2 regions of the Nitrospira sp. Ecomares 2.1 genome follow, and region 2 is predicted to be linked to the other one. Evidence: riboswitches for the same ligand, from Rfam matches in the RefSeq annotation. Region 2 holds a riboswitch; the other holds the start of a gene.

Region 1 (5,892 bases), 2.2 Mb from region 2:
ATATGGAGGAATACCCTTACCGGCGCAGTGGAAACGTGGCTAATGCAGGGGCTCACGGTCCTGTCAATAGGTTTCACCGGTGGGGTCTCCACGGATTGGCAGATTGCGGGGGTGGGTGATGTGAATGATGACGGGATGGGGGATTTGGTTTGGCGCAAAACGAGTAACGGGGAGGTTGCAATTTGGTTAATGAATGGAGTGACTCTCAGTTCGCCGGGGTTTTTTGGCGTGGTCCCTCAGGGGTGGGAGATTGCTAACACCAGTGATGTCAATGGGGATGGGCGCGCAGATATTATTTGGCGTAATAAGCAGACGGGTACGGTGGCGGTGTGGATAATGAATGGGCTCGCAATCACGTCGATAGGCTTTCCGGGAAGTGCCTCAACCAACTGGAAAATTCAGCATTAGGTGAATTGTATAAGGAGGTTTACAACCCTGTGTCCTAGCCAAACTAAAGTGATGAACATAAAGGGTCTTCTCCTAATGTAGGCTCGTTCAAGTGCGAGAGGCACATGACCAGGGGTTTGGGTAGCCGTTTTGGATGTGAGGCCTGGAAAAGTTTACTCAAGGAGACCCTGTCTTTGGCAGGTTGCTCTGTTTCTATACGGTCAAATTGTGTTGAGCCATTTTTCATTGAGATTATTTTAACTGGGGATGCATGCTTTGTATGGGAGCGTGAATATGCTGATGGTCAATGTGAAATGGTGGTGGGCAGCTATGCTTGGAGGCAGCATTTTGCTTGCAGTACCTGGGCATTCCGAAATTAGTGCGATTATGGGCGATGTGATTGGGCACTTTTTTTCTGCGCTGATCTTAGCGATTGTGCCGATTCTGGGATATCGTCTTTTTTATCATCGAATCGGTGAGAATGAAATCACATATATTTTTGGTGCTGCCTGGGTCTACCTTGTTATATCGCAATTGTTTGGATGGTGAGGGAAATTTCAACTTCAAACCCTCGATTATAGACATTCCCTTGGATTTAAGGCTTGGTCTACCCATTCTAAATCAAAAAATAGGGGAGAGGATCATAGAACGGTTGAAGTTCATTAATGTGGTAGATTCCCACACTCCAGAGGTGGAATGCTTGGTGGTACCCCTGGGCAGAGCGATGCGTTGGAAGGGTTCGCTCGCTCTCTGTGGGATGTCCGTACAAAAGCTTTATTTTGATCCCAGCGAATGAAGGAAAACTAACAGACATGTCCATGTTTGGTAATTGTAACGCACCTGGTAGTTTCTTGAGAAAGGAATTTCTTTCTTCACTGAATCCTTATGGACCGAGCCATGTGGAGATTTTCAATGACTGGCCAAACTTCTTGGATTTCGGACTGGGCAATATTAGGTTAGAGGTTCGTTAGATTATTGCGTCTGTTCAATCATAGTATTGAGTCATGAATCATACTATTCATTTTCCTTATTTTTTGTGATTAAGGTTCGGGCGATTTCATAAATTCTTGAGAAATTGACAGTTCCCTCCCCTAGCATTTAAGGATCTGGCAAATGTTCCGATGAAGCATCCAGTATTAAAAACGGTCATAACCTGAAAAAGGCAAACCATCTGAAAGGGTGGGACGCAAAGCCATGGGCCTACTTCTTGGAGTTCAAGATAAGGTTGCCAGGTTGCCAGGCAAGTCACAGAGTCTCCTTGATCAAAAGCGACGTGGCTTCGCTCGGCATGACTCACATGCATAAAGGAGATCTCGTATGGCAGACGATCAAGGTTTCTCTCGAGTAGGTGTTCCCCGTCCCAATTCTTCTCGATTCGCGTTTAGTTTATTATGGGCCATTGTCATTTTTCTCTGCTTCTCCCACTCCAATGCATTGGCGGGAGAAGTCACCCTAGCCTGGAATCCTCCTTCCGCTGAATATGGAGGATTTATCATAGCCTACGGGACTTCAAGCGGCAGTTATTCCCAGACTCAAGATGTCGGATCCCAAGCCATCTATACCTTAACAAGCCTGATTCCCGGTCAAACGTATTATATTGCGGTCAAGGCATACGACCGGAATCGGAAAATCGAAAGTCCCTATTCGAACCAGGTCAGTGTAACTGTGCCGATTGTTGCGGCACGTCCTGCTCCTCCTAGGAATGTCCAAGTTTATTGAAATTTAACATCGTCATCTGCGACAAATATTTACTGGGAGTTTGTATTGGTAGACAGGTCGCATCCCGGAAATGTGGTTAGCTGAATTCTCTTGGGTCTTGTACGGTGAGATCCGTCATAATGAAGACGCCTACTTCCGGGGCAATTTGCAGAACGAGGATGTACTGCAAAGGTCGCATTTAAAAATAATTTTCCTCAGGCGATATGGCGTTATTTATAAGGATGGATTATCGGACGGAGACGATCACATGAAATCTCATAAGTATTCTTCAATTTTTTCAAATCTCACTTCGTCGGATTTTTGCTAACCCTCCCCAAGTAACTTTACGGGAAATCCGGCATCCGTGCCGGATTTCACCAATTCAAATTTCATAAAATAGTTTGCTCCGCTTCGCAATCGTTGTTAATCTTCTCCATTGGGCTTCGACAGACGTGGTTTCCTGGAATTTGACTGTACGTCGTGCGGTATTATCTGTTCCCCCCCCCCTGGATCGACTTTATCCGATAATTTTGGTAATCATCCCATTGCAAGAAAAATTTCCTAGAAGGAAAATATTCTCATACAAAAATCGATGACTGTTTCTTCTGTCGGTTCCTATGGTAAGGTCCGTTCCTTATCGGAGCACTCATTTTGTAATTGACTTAACAAGGGGATGAGGGCACCATATTTAAATGTGATTAAGCTCCACTATTTTCGAATCCTCTTCTGAATCTACCCGGATATTTGAATTGATTAGTGAGTATGGTTATTTGATGATTAATTGCGTATGGCCAAAAACAAGAGCGCTGTGTCTTTTCCCATTTTGCACGATGCGTGAGCGGAAATGGGGTCTTGTTCTTTTTCTAACATGTCTCATTTTTTGTGAGGTTTTTGTCCCGGGCACGGTGAAGGCTCAATCCTTTTCTGATATGGGACTATTTTATTTCACTGGGTCTCACCGACCTATCCAAAATCGGAGCGGGCTTTTTCGTGAATATCTGACGGGAAATGGTATGGGGGATGGTCTCAAAGCCGGTCCGGTTCAGCTCCATCCGTTTTTAGGTGTATCGGAAGTGTTTACAGACAATGTGTTTAAGAGAGACACAAACACGAAAAGTGACTTTCTTACGACCATCGCACCAGGGATTCAGGCGTTCATGCCGTTTGGTGGAGGTAAGCATTCCGTTCTTCTTGACTACCGCGCTGCCCAATTTCTCTACAAAAAATTCACCGACAATAATGCTTTGGCTCAAGATGCTCTTGGCCATGTAAGCTTGAATTATCCTGGTGGGTTAGCAATAGACTTGCAAGGAGGCCATTTAGAAGGGTTTGACCCGAGAGGGTCGGAGGTGGATACTCAACAAAAGGATATTACCAAGTGGAATGTGAATCAGTTTTTAGGCCAAATTGAATTCACGGGGCAAAAGGCAGGTATCCGTCTTCGCACGTATTTTGATGATTTAAATTACACAAACAATGGTCAGGATGCCCCGCGGGACCGGACCCGTGCTGGGGCCAATCTCAGTGTATCTGTAAGTGTAACCCACTCAACTCGAGCCCTTCTTGGCGTTCGAATGGTCAACAATGATTATAATACGAATACGCAGCAGAATAGTTTCGGTTACGGGGCGTATACGGGCTTCAGTATAGCCCCTACCCGCCAGTTATCGGGAGAACTCAATGTAGGGTACCAGGTTTTGAATTTTGACCATGCGGCTATCGATGAAAACTCCGCCCGTGGCCAAGCTCTTCTTGCAAAGGGTTTAAGCTTAGGATCGGCGCAGCGGACCTTCTTTTACATGCGAGGAAATTTGGATTGGAACCCTACGTCTCGGTTAAGTTTTCGTCTCCGCCCCTTTTCAACAATTAATCAGTCAGCGGTTCAGAATACTTCCACGTATAAGCGAATTGGCGTTGACGTTTATGGGAAACAGTCATTTACGGACCGGTTTGCCCTGCGTGGAAATTTTTACTACGCCAACGATAATTTTGATACCAATAGAACGGATGATCGATTTCGTTTGCGGATAGGACCGGAATATCGTACGGTTAAATGGTTGGGATTTCGTTTAGATTATATTTTCGAGAAGAGAACCTCAAACATCGACAATTTTGATTTCAATAGTAATACGATCATGCTTTCAATCCAAGGGATTATCTAGTAAAACAGAATGCACCCTTAATCCGCCCCAATTCTTTCCAAACTGTTCCTTGCCCTTTGACAGTTGTGTGACAAGTATTTTCCTGTTCTCTTGAGATCACCCTGTGGCGGTAATCCCCCTATCTCGTTTGATCAGCATGCGGAGAAATCCTCATGGATCTCTCCAATATGAATTTCAAAATTTTCGCACTCTTAACTCTTGTTCAGGAGATTGAGATTAATTGAGAGTGATGCGAAAATATGAAAAATAGATAGAGGTTTGAGGGTTTTCGTCTACTCCAGATTGAAATTGAGCTAGTTCAACTGTTTGATTGGGAAAGGAGATGTGCCATGAGATCCGGTCAAAAAATACCGTCTAGATGGATAAATGGGCTGATTCTGGCGGCCTTAATCCTTTTGGTATGCCTCAGAGGAGGGGTACTCGCTTTGACACCTGAGGTCCCTCTACAGGTTGAGGGGGATCGGTTAACAGGTCATCTGTCACAGGTGACCTTACGAACGGTATTGGAGCAATTACAGAAACAGTTGGGTATAAAATATGAGGCCCCCGTTGAGGAAATGAATAAAGTCATTTCCGTCGATTTGCAGCAGGAGAAGATACTTCCTGCATTGGCAAAAATTTTGGCGCAGTGGGATTATGCATTCACGGTCAATGCGGCGGGACGCTTACAATTTCTCTATGTGACACCAAAAGCCTCACCAGCAGAAACGGTGTCTGAGGCGAGGAACCCATCAGAGGTTGGTTCTTCAAATGCATTGGGCGAAACGGATTTCCGTTCAGACCGTCAGGGGGAGCCAGTGGAAGAGGAATTGGATGCCCCTCCATTTCTGTCTCAGGATGGGGAGCCTGATGCAAACTTCCCACCGTCGGCCTCATCCTTTTCATCTTCTCCGGAAGGGAGCTCTGACTTAAGAGCTCCTGTGGTGGGTGTCCCCATGGATATTCAGCCGGTACCAGCTGGAACCACCATGCCCATGATTCCGGCAAGTAGTGGTAGTGGGATGCAAGTGACGCCTTCGGCCAATTCACTGGACATGCCAATCATTCCGGCCACAGCCTACCCACCGATGGAGATTGAGCCGGTGCCAAGCTACCTGCAAGAAGAGATGCTTAGAGATATGCAACCGTAATCGGAGAGTCGAGTGACAAAAGATATATTTGTCAATGAGTCTTAAGCCATGAAAGTCTCATGAGAATAATAGACGAGAAAACCCCCGAAACGCGCGTCGAAGGGTTGAGTCTTTCCACGCGGGGTTTATTGTGAAGATATCTGCCTCCACCCTCCCTGAGGGCTTGTTGGTTTATGGAAGAGCTGTCTTCAGTTGTGAGTCCCTATCTTTTTACTCTCTCAAAAAATTTTCTCCAATTGACATGAATGCCGTCAATGCCCTCAACAGCGCTTAAAATGTTTGCTAGGATTTTTCTGCAACTGGTTAGGGGAAGAAATGGGCACCGTTTTTGGTGTCCCTGATTCTGTCGGATTTAGTGTAGGCTGCAAAGGGATACATATTTACGGGTTTGTGACGAAAGTTTATTGGAAGTGATTAGAGGGGAGGTTGTAATTGAGCGTGGCGATTAACTTCAGTTGGTTCCCAAGTCTGCTGTGGAAGATACGATTGTCGCTGAGCCTGCAAAATCTCCAGTA
Region 2 (5,892 bases):
GCTTCCATGTGAATCAACCAGTAACGGTCTATGTCGCCCATGACGTTCGTGTTACCTCCAAACCGTCTTGGTTGAGGACCTTTACTGATACGGGTAATGACCTTGGTACATCGGACACCACCCTCCACCTTTTTGCTCGGGCATTCCCCGTAGGGACCATTACCCTTGGTGGCAATGCCGGTAGTGATTTGAGCATGTATTCCGTCATCGTCCAACGACAGAACTCGAATCAAAGGACCCCCAAAAATCACGATCTGGATGGGGACGGGAAAGCCGACCTCATCTGGCGACATACAAAGACCGGCGAGGTTGCCGGATGGCTGCTCAATGGGACGAGTGTCGCAACATTGGGAATTCTGGGCCATTTACCCATGGAATGGGCCATGAGTGGAGTGGGCGATTTGAATGGGGATGGCAAGGCAGACCTTGTGTGGCGCAATAACACCAGCGGCGCAGTTGCCGTATGGCTGATGGACGGATTGACCATCACCTCGGCAGACTTTCTCGGCTCCGTTTCCACGAGTTGGGCCATTCAAGCCATTGACGATATGAATGGTGACGGCAAGGCCGACCTTCTCTGGCGCAACACCACTGATGGCAACACCGCGATATGGCTTATGAATGGGAAGGCGGTTGTTTCTACTGGTTTTCCAGCTGGTGTCTCATTAGGGTGGCAAATCGCCGGAGTGGGCGATGTGAATGGTGATGGTAAAGCCGATGTCATTTGGCGTCATGACACCAGCAGCACGGTGGCCATTTGGCTGATGAACGGCTTAACCATCAATTCCACCGGCTTTCCAGGCAGCGTCCCGACCGCTTGGGGAATCCATGCCGTCGGGGATGCCAATGGCGATGGCAAAGCCGATCTTGTCTGGCGCAACACCACAGACGGCAATACCGCGATATGGCTCATGAATGGAACAGCGATTGCCTCTTCCGGCTTCCCGGGGGCAGTATCGGTGGCATGGCAGATAGCAGGAGCGAACGATGTGAATGGTGATGGTAACGCCGATCTTATCTGGCGGAACCGCAGCAATGGAGGTGTGGCGGTATGGCTGATGAACGGCTTGACCATCGCATCGACGGGTTTTCCCGGGACCACTTCCACAGAATGGGAAATTCGGTAGTACGAAAGTTACGGTACAAGAATGACTACGCTACATGGTCTCGCGCACAACTTGGGATATGAAATCTTGGAAATTTCCAAACAGGGAGGACGGGCTAAGCCTTTACTTCATATGATCCGGCAATAATAATGATAATGTAACTGCCGATCCGACAAAACAGCACGTTGGGCACTCTCACAAACTACAACCAGGTTTACCCGGTCCTCATCTCAAACACCCCTCTCCCATTCTTTAACCCGCGGCCCCGGCTTCTACATAATTTGCAGACTTCCAATTCCATCTTAGCCGTGGAACGCGACCATCTCGAGCACATCGGGAAATCGGTCCTACTACATCATGCACGACATGGAAAACCGGGATTCAATCTTTTCTCAAGCTTGTCATTTGTTCTAGCCCTTAGTAGAAATCGCCCTGACAGACATTCCCTTTCCCCCGATGGCAAGCCCGGATGCAATTATTTATCCGAATATATTTTCTCGTTTATCCAAGAGAGATACCAATCCCACATTGCGCTACCATTCCAAATGAAGAATGGGACCCATTTTTTTGCCTCAACTCCATTTACGTTCCGTTGTTTTTGAGATTTTTTCTCATAAACTTTTTGTACTCCCTTAAACTCTGCTCTTTCTAAAGTTTTTCCTTACAGATCCGATATAGTTCGGCAGACCGTTTGGAGGTCTAAGTTACAAACCAAAGAAACAGACAGTCGAAAGAAAGTCCACCATTTCATGAAATCCTCTTCCCGAAACGGCACACCTACTGTGAAGTAGGGTCGCAAAGTCAGGAGTCAGGATCCAACGCCTGATCGTCCGACTACCGAAGGAAGTCGTCATTCGCAGGGGGAGGAGAGGATGAGGACTTCGGTCCGAATACCACAAGGAGTCGAATATGCTCCGCCACATGATCCCCCTGAATTTCACCAAAAAAAATATTGCCGGTCTTGCATTCTTTTTCATCGGATTATGCACTAACCCCGCTTCCTCGGCATCTTCCATCCAACTAATCTGGGACGCAAATCCGGAACCCGATTTGATGGGATATAATGTGTATATGGGCACATCCCAAGGCTCCTATCACACCACAAAAATTACCGGACCCAATCCTTCCTACGTGTTCCAGAACCTGCCGCAGGGAATCACCTATTATTTCGCGGTCACTGCATTTGATCAGACAAAAAACGAAAGCCTCCCCTCGGAAGAGGTGAGTATAAAAATTCCCGATACCATATCGCCGACAATGCCTGGAAATCTCACGTTGAATTCAGCATCAAATATCCAGGTGGCCTTTTCATGGACAGCCTCTACCGATAATGTCGGAGTAACCGGATATGATGTGACCAGGAATAATGTGGTTATCGGGCAACCCGGCACTAATGCTTTTGTGGATAAAACGACCAGTCCGGGAATGACCTATCACTATACTGTTAAAGCCCGGGATGCCGACGGGAATGTGTCCGCATCGTCTGCTCCCCTACAGGTCACTACTGCCAAGGGAATAGCTCAACTGGAGGTGTTCGTCAGCGGCAGTGGATCCGTTGTTTCGACTCCTAACGGAATTAATTGCCCGAGACGAAGTTGCTTAGCCAGCTACCCACAGCAATCCGTGGTGACATTGACCCCTCAACCAGAAAAGGGCTGGACATTTTCGGGATGGTCCGGCAGTTGTACCGGAACGGCAACATGTTCCTTAACCTTCACAAACAATAGGACCGTTAACGCTAATTTCACAAAGGTTACCAAGGCCAGATCGGTTAAAGACTCTAGAAATATTGGAAGACAAAGGCGAACGAGATAACGCACAAGCTTCTCCATTCCCTGGGTGCCCATGCACGGTTATAGACTTAGAGATATTGGCGGTGGCATTAAACTAGCCCTTTGACGGTGGCAAATAGCCAACCGATGGATTCAAAATTGATGGGTCCGTTCCCGAATGCCAGAAGAGATCTCAGCCGATTTAACAAACCAGACGCCCCAGCGCTGATGGCAGATAATAGATGAGTAATCCAATCCAACCAGCAACTACCTTTTGAATGTTTTCCGAAAACCGACTTCTCCTTCAGAAAAGTCCCGCAATAGCCCATTGGTGTTTTCTTTCATGCCGTTCGCCAAGGCCTCATACCCATTCCCAACCGATTTCTAAAGCCTAAAGGCAGGAACCAATCGCTTGAACTAAACAACTTTGAATTCGGTCTCGTCCTTGTTCTTGCTGCTCGAAGGTATCTGAGGCTATTCTAAATTTGACACTGATCGGACAAGCCGTTATGCCATATAAGGACTTCAAAAGTTTTTCCTGAGAGAATACAATGGAGATCTGTCAGGCCAGCAGGCCTGGCATAAAAATTTAACGAAGGCAAGCATTCACCCAGTCAATGCACGCTTAAATTCACGAAGAGGAGGTCAACGAGACGGTATGGCTAAACTGATCGAGCAACCCACAAGGATTAAACCTGCAGGGAACAAACCCAAACTCATCGACGAATACATCGGACGGGTGAATTGCGAAACAGACCAAATCAGCATCGCGCGCATGCAAAGTCCTTCCGGCTGGGAAGAGCCTGGGCAGACGCCTGAATTTGATGAATATACCCTGGTCCTTTCCGGGCAACTACGGGTGGAAACCAAAGAAGGGATAATTGAGGTGAATACCGGACAGGCGGTCATCGCCTATCGCAATGAATGGGTGCGGTACAGCACCCCCGGTCCTGAGGGGGCGGAGTATATCGCGGTATGTCTCCAGGCATTTTCCCCGGAGACGGTACATCGCGATACGGATTGAAACGGGTTTCCATGAAAGCACTTAGCAGAGAGCCGGGACTAACCGCCGCTAAAATCCTTCGCGCACATGGCAACCGCAGATGCCAAACTCAGGCTAAAGATGTTGATGCTTACGGATGATGATGGTGGCCCCCGCCAAACCGGAAATTATAGCCGAATGCCTGAGGCCCATAACCCCAATATCCAGGGCCATCGCCATAATAGCGTGGATAACCCCAGGGAGGTTGGAGATAGGTGCCGATAGGCGGAAACTGGGCATAGTCATAGGAAAAACCATAGGAGTACGCGTAGGGAGAAACATAAGGCGGCCGATAACGGGAATTCTGCTTAGAGTTCTGAGCTTTGCTCAGGGCTAACGCTTCCTGACGATCTAATTTCTCTTTGAGCTGATTGATTATCCCCTCCTGTGCCTTCAATTTTTCTGCCAACTGGTCGATTTTTTCTTGTTGAAGCTCCCTCAACGTGGTCACGCATCGGTCTTGAGCATCTCCAGAATATCCGGAACATTCCCAAGGAATAGTGGTAGCTTCTGCGAAGGCCTGGGGATCATTCAAAGACAACCCTACCCCGACTCCACAAATTAGCACCCATCCGATCCAACGGCTTAACCGGGAGGTCTTTGACGGGAACTGCTTCATGATTGTGTTCATGTCCTCCTCCTAATTGAAGGCATATAAGATTTTATCATGGCTTTGCGTGGTCCTACAAACGAGAGGCCTTCAGACTAATAAAGACCTGAAGAGTCATGAAGTCCCGAATGATCCATTGACACCTTTTTCCGGAATTCGTAGCATTCACCCCATTCCCCTTGCACAGAGGTTTTCATTCTTTAAGGCCAGGGCACGAAGACGTTACTCCCCAAAAGGACATTGATTTCGCATGGGACGCACCACACGGTTACAGACTCAAAAACCCATCCGTTGTGGGTGGGTGGGCACGAAATCGCACTTCATTCCCTATCATGATGAAGAATGGGGAATCCCCGTCCACGAAGACCACCGCCACTTTGAAATGCTGACATTGGAAGGGGCGCAGGCTGGCCTATCCTGGTCAACCATTCTGCTTCGTCGTGAAGGGTATCGTCGGGCGTTTGCCGCATTCGACCCCGAAAAAGTCGCACGCTTCGATTCCAGAAAAATCGCGGTGCTCCTTCAAGATACCGGGATCATTCGGAATCGCCTCAAAATTGAATCGACCGTCACAAACGCCAAAGCCTTTCTCACCATTCAGGAAACGTTTGGGTCGTTTGATCAGTACATCTGGGATTTTGTGGGAGGTGCGCCAATAATCAATGACTGGAAAGCAATGGCACAGGTTCCAGCCACGACTCCACAGAGTGACGCCCTCTCAAAAGATCTCAAGCAACGAGGATTTCGTTTTGTGGGAAGTACCGTCATCTACGCCCATATGCAAGCGGCCGGATTGGTGAATGACCACACCACTGATTGTTTCAGACACCCTTCCAACCTCCTACCACAAACTTCCTCCCAAGTTGCTAAAGTCCCGAATAAAAGCAATTATCGGGCAATCAAAGTCAAACGAATATATGACACCCCGGCCCCAGATGATGGGTGTCGGATTCTCATTGACCGGCTATGGCCTCGAGGGCTTTCAAAAGAAGCGGCCAAAGCGGATCTGTGGCAAAAGGATCTTGCCCCATCAACAGCCCTGCGAAATTGGTTTCACCATGAACCGAAGCGATGGGAAGAATTTCAAAGACGTTACGCAAAAGAGCTTGGGCAAAAACCCAAAGCAGTCGAAGAGCTATGGCAACGCATACAACAGGGTCCAGTCACCCTTCTCTTCGGGGCAAAAAATCAAGAATGTAACCATGCACTCGCCCTCAAAGCCTATCTCTCCCAGAATTATGAATAAAAGCGCCATTCCTATAACCGGCCAGAGCTTTTGAATCAGAACGTATGAAGAGGTGTTGGACAATATGATGTCACGGGATGTGGGCCAGCTTGTGTGGCCACATTGGCCAAGGTCTC

What was found. A riboswitch is a leader RNA that binds a small molecule or an ion and turns the genes downstream of it on or off. The one in region 2 is predicted to bind cyclic di-GMP.
Region 1: linked by a shared signal. The riboswitch ahead of ACWHYD_RS15095 (fibronectin type III domain-containing protein) and the one ahead of ACWHYD_RS05580 (InlB B-repeat-containing protein) in region 2 are both predicted to bind cyclic di-GMP.

Annotation. Positions count from the first base shown of each region.
Region 1 covers NZ_OZ224219.1:3,416,260-3,422,151, reverse strand. The annotation lists gene ACWHYD_RS15105 (FG-GAP-like repeat-containing protein) at 1-408, shown strand, start outside; gene ACWHYD_RS15100 (hypothetical protein) at 682-936, shown strand; cyclic di-GMP riboswitch class I at 1,539-1,628, shown strand; gene ACWHYD_RS15095 (fibronectin type III domain-containing protein) at 1,705-2,106, shown strand; gene ACWHYD_RS15090 (outer membrane beta-barrel protein) at 3,099-4,247, shown strand; gene ACWHYD_RS15085 (hypothetical protein) at 4,673-5,377, shown strand.
Region 2 covers NZ_OZ224219.1:1,263,236-1,269,127, reverse strand. The annotation lists gene ACWHYD_RS05585 (FG-GAP-like repeat-containing protein) at 1-1,127, shown strand, start outside; cyclic di-GMP riboswitch class I at 1,867-1,948, shown strand; gene ACWHYD_RS05580 (InlB B-repeat-containing protein) at 2,016-2,921, shown strand; gene ACWHYD_RS05575 (cupin domain-containing protein) at 3,537-3,902, shown strand; gene ACWHYD_RS05570 (hypothetical protein) at 4,012-4,551, opposite strand; gene ACWHYD_RS05565 (DUF488 family protein, N3 subclade) at 4,781-5,776, shown strand.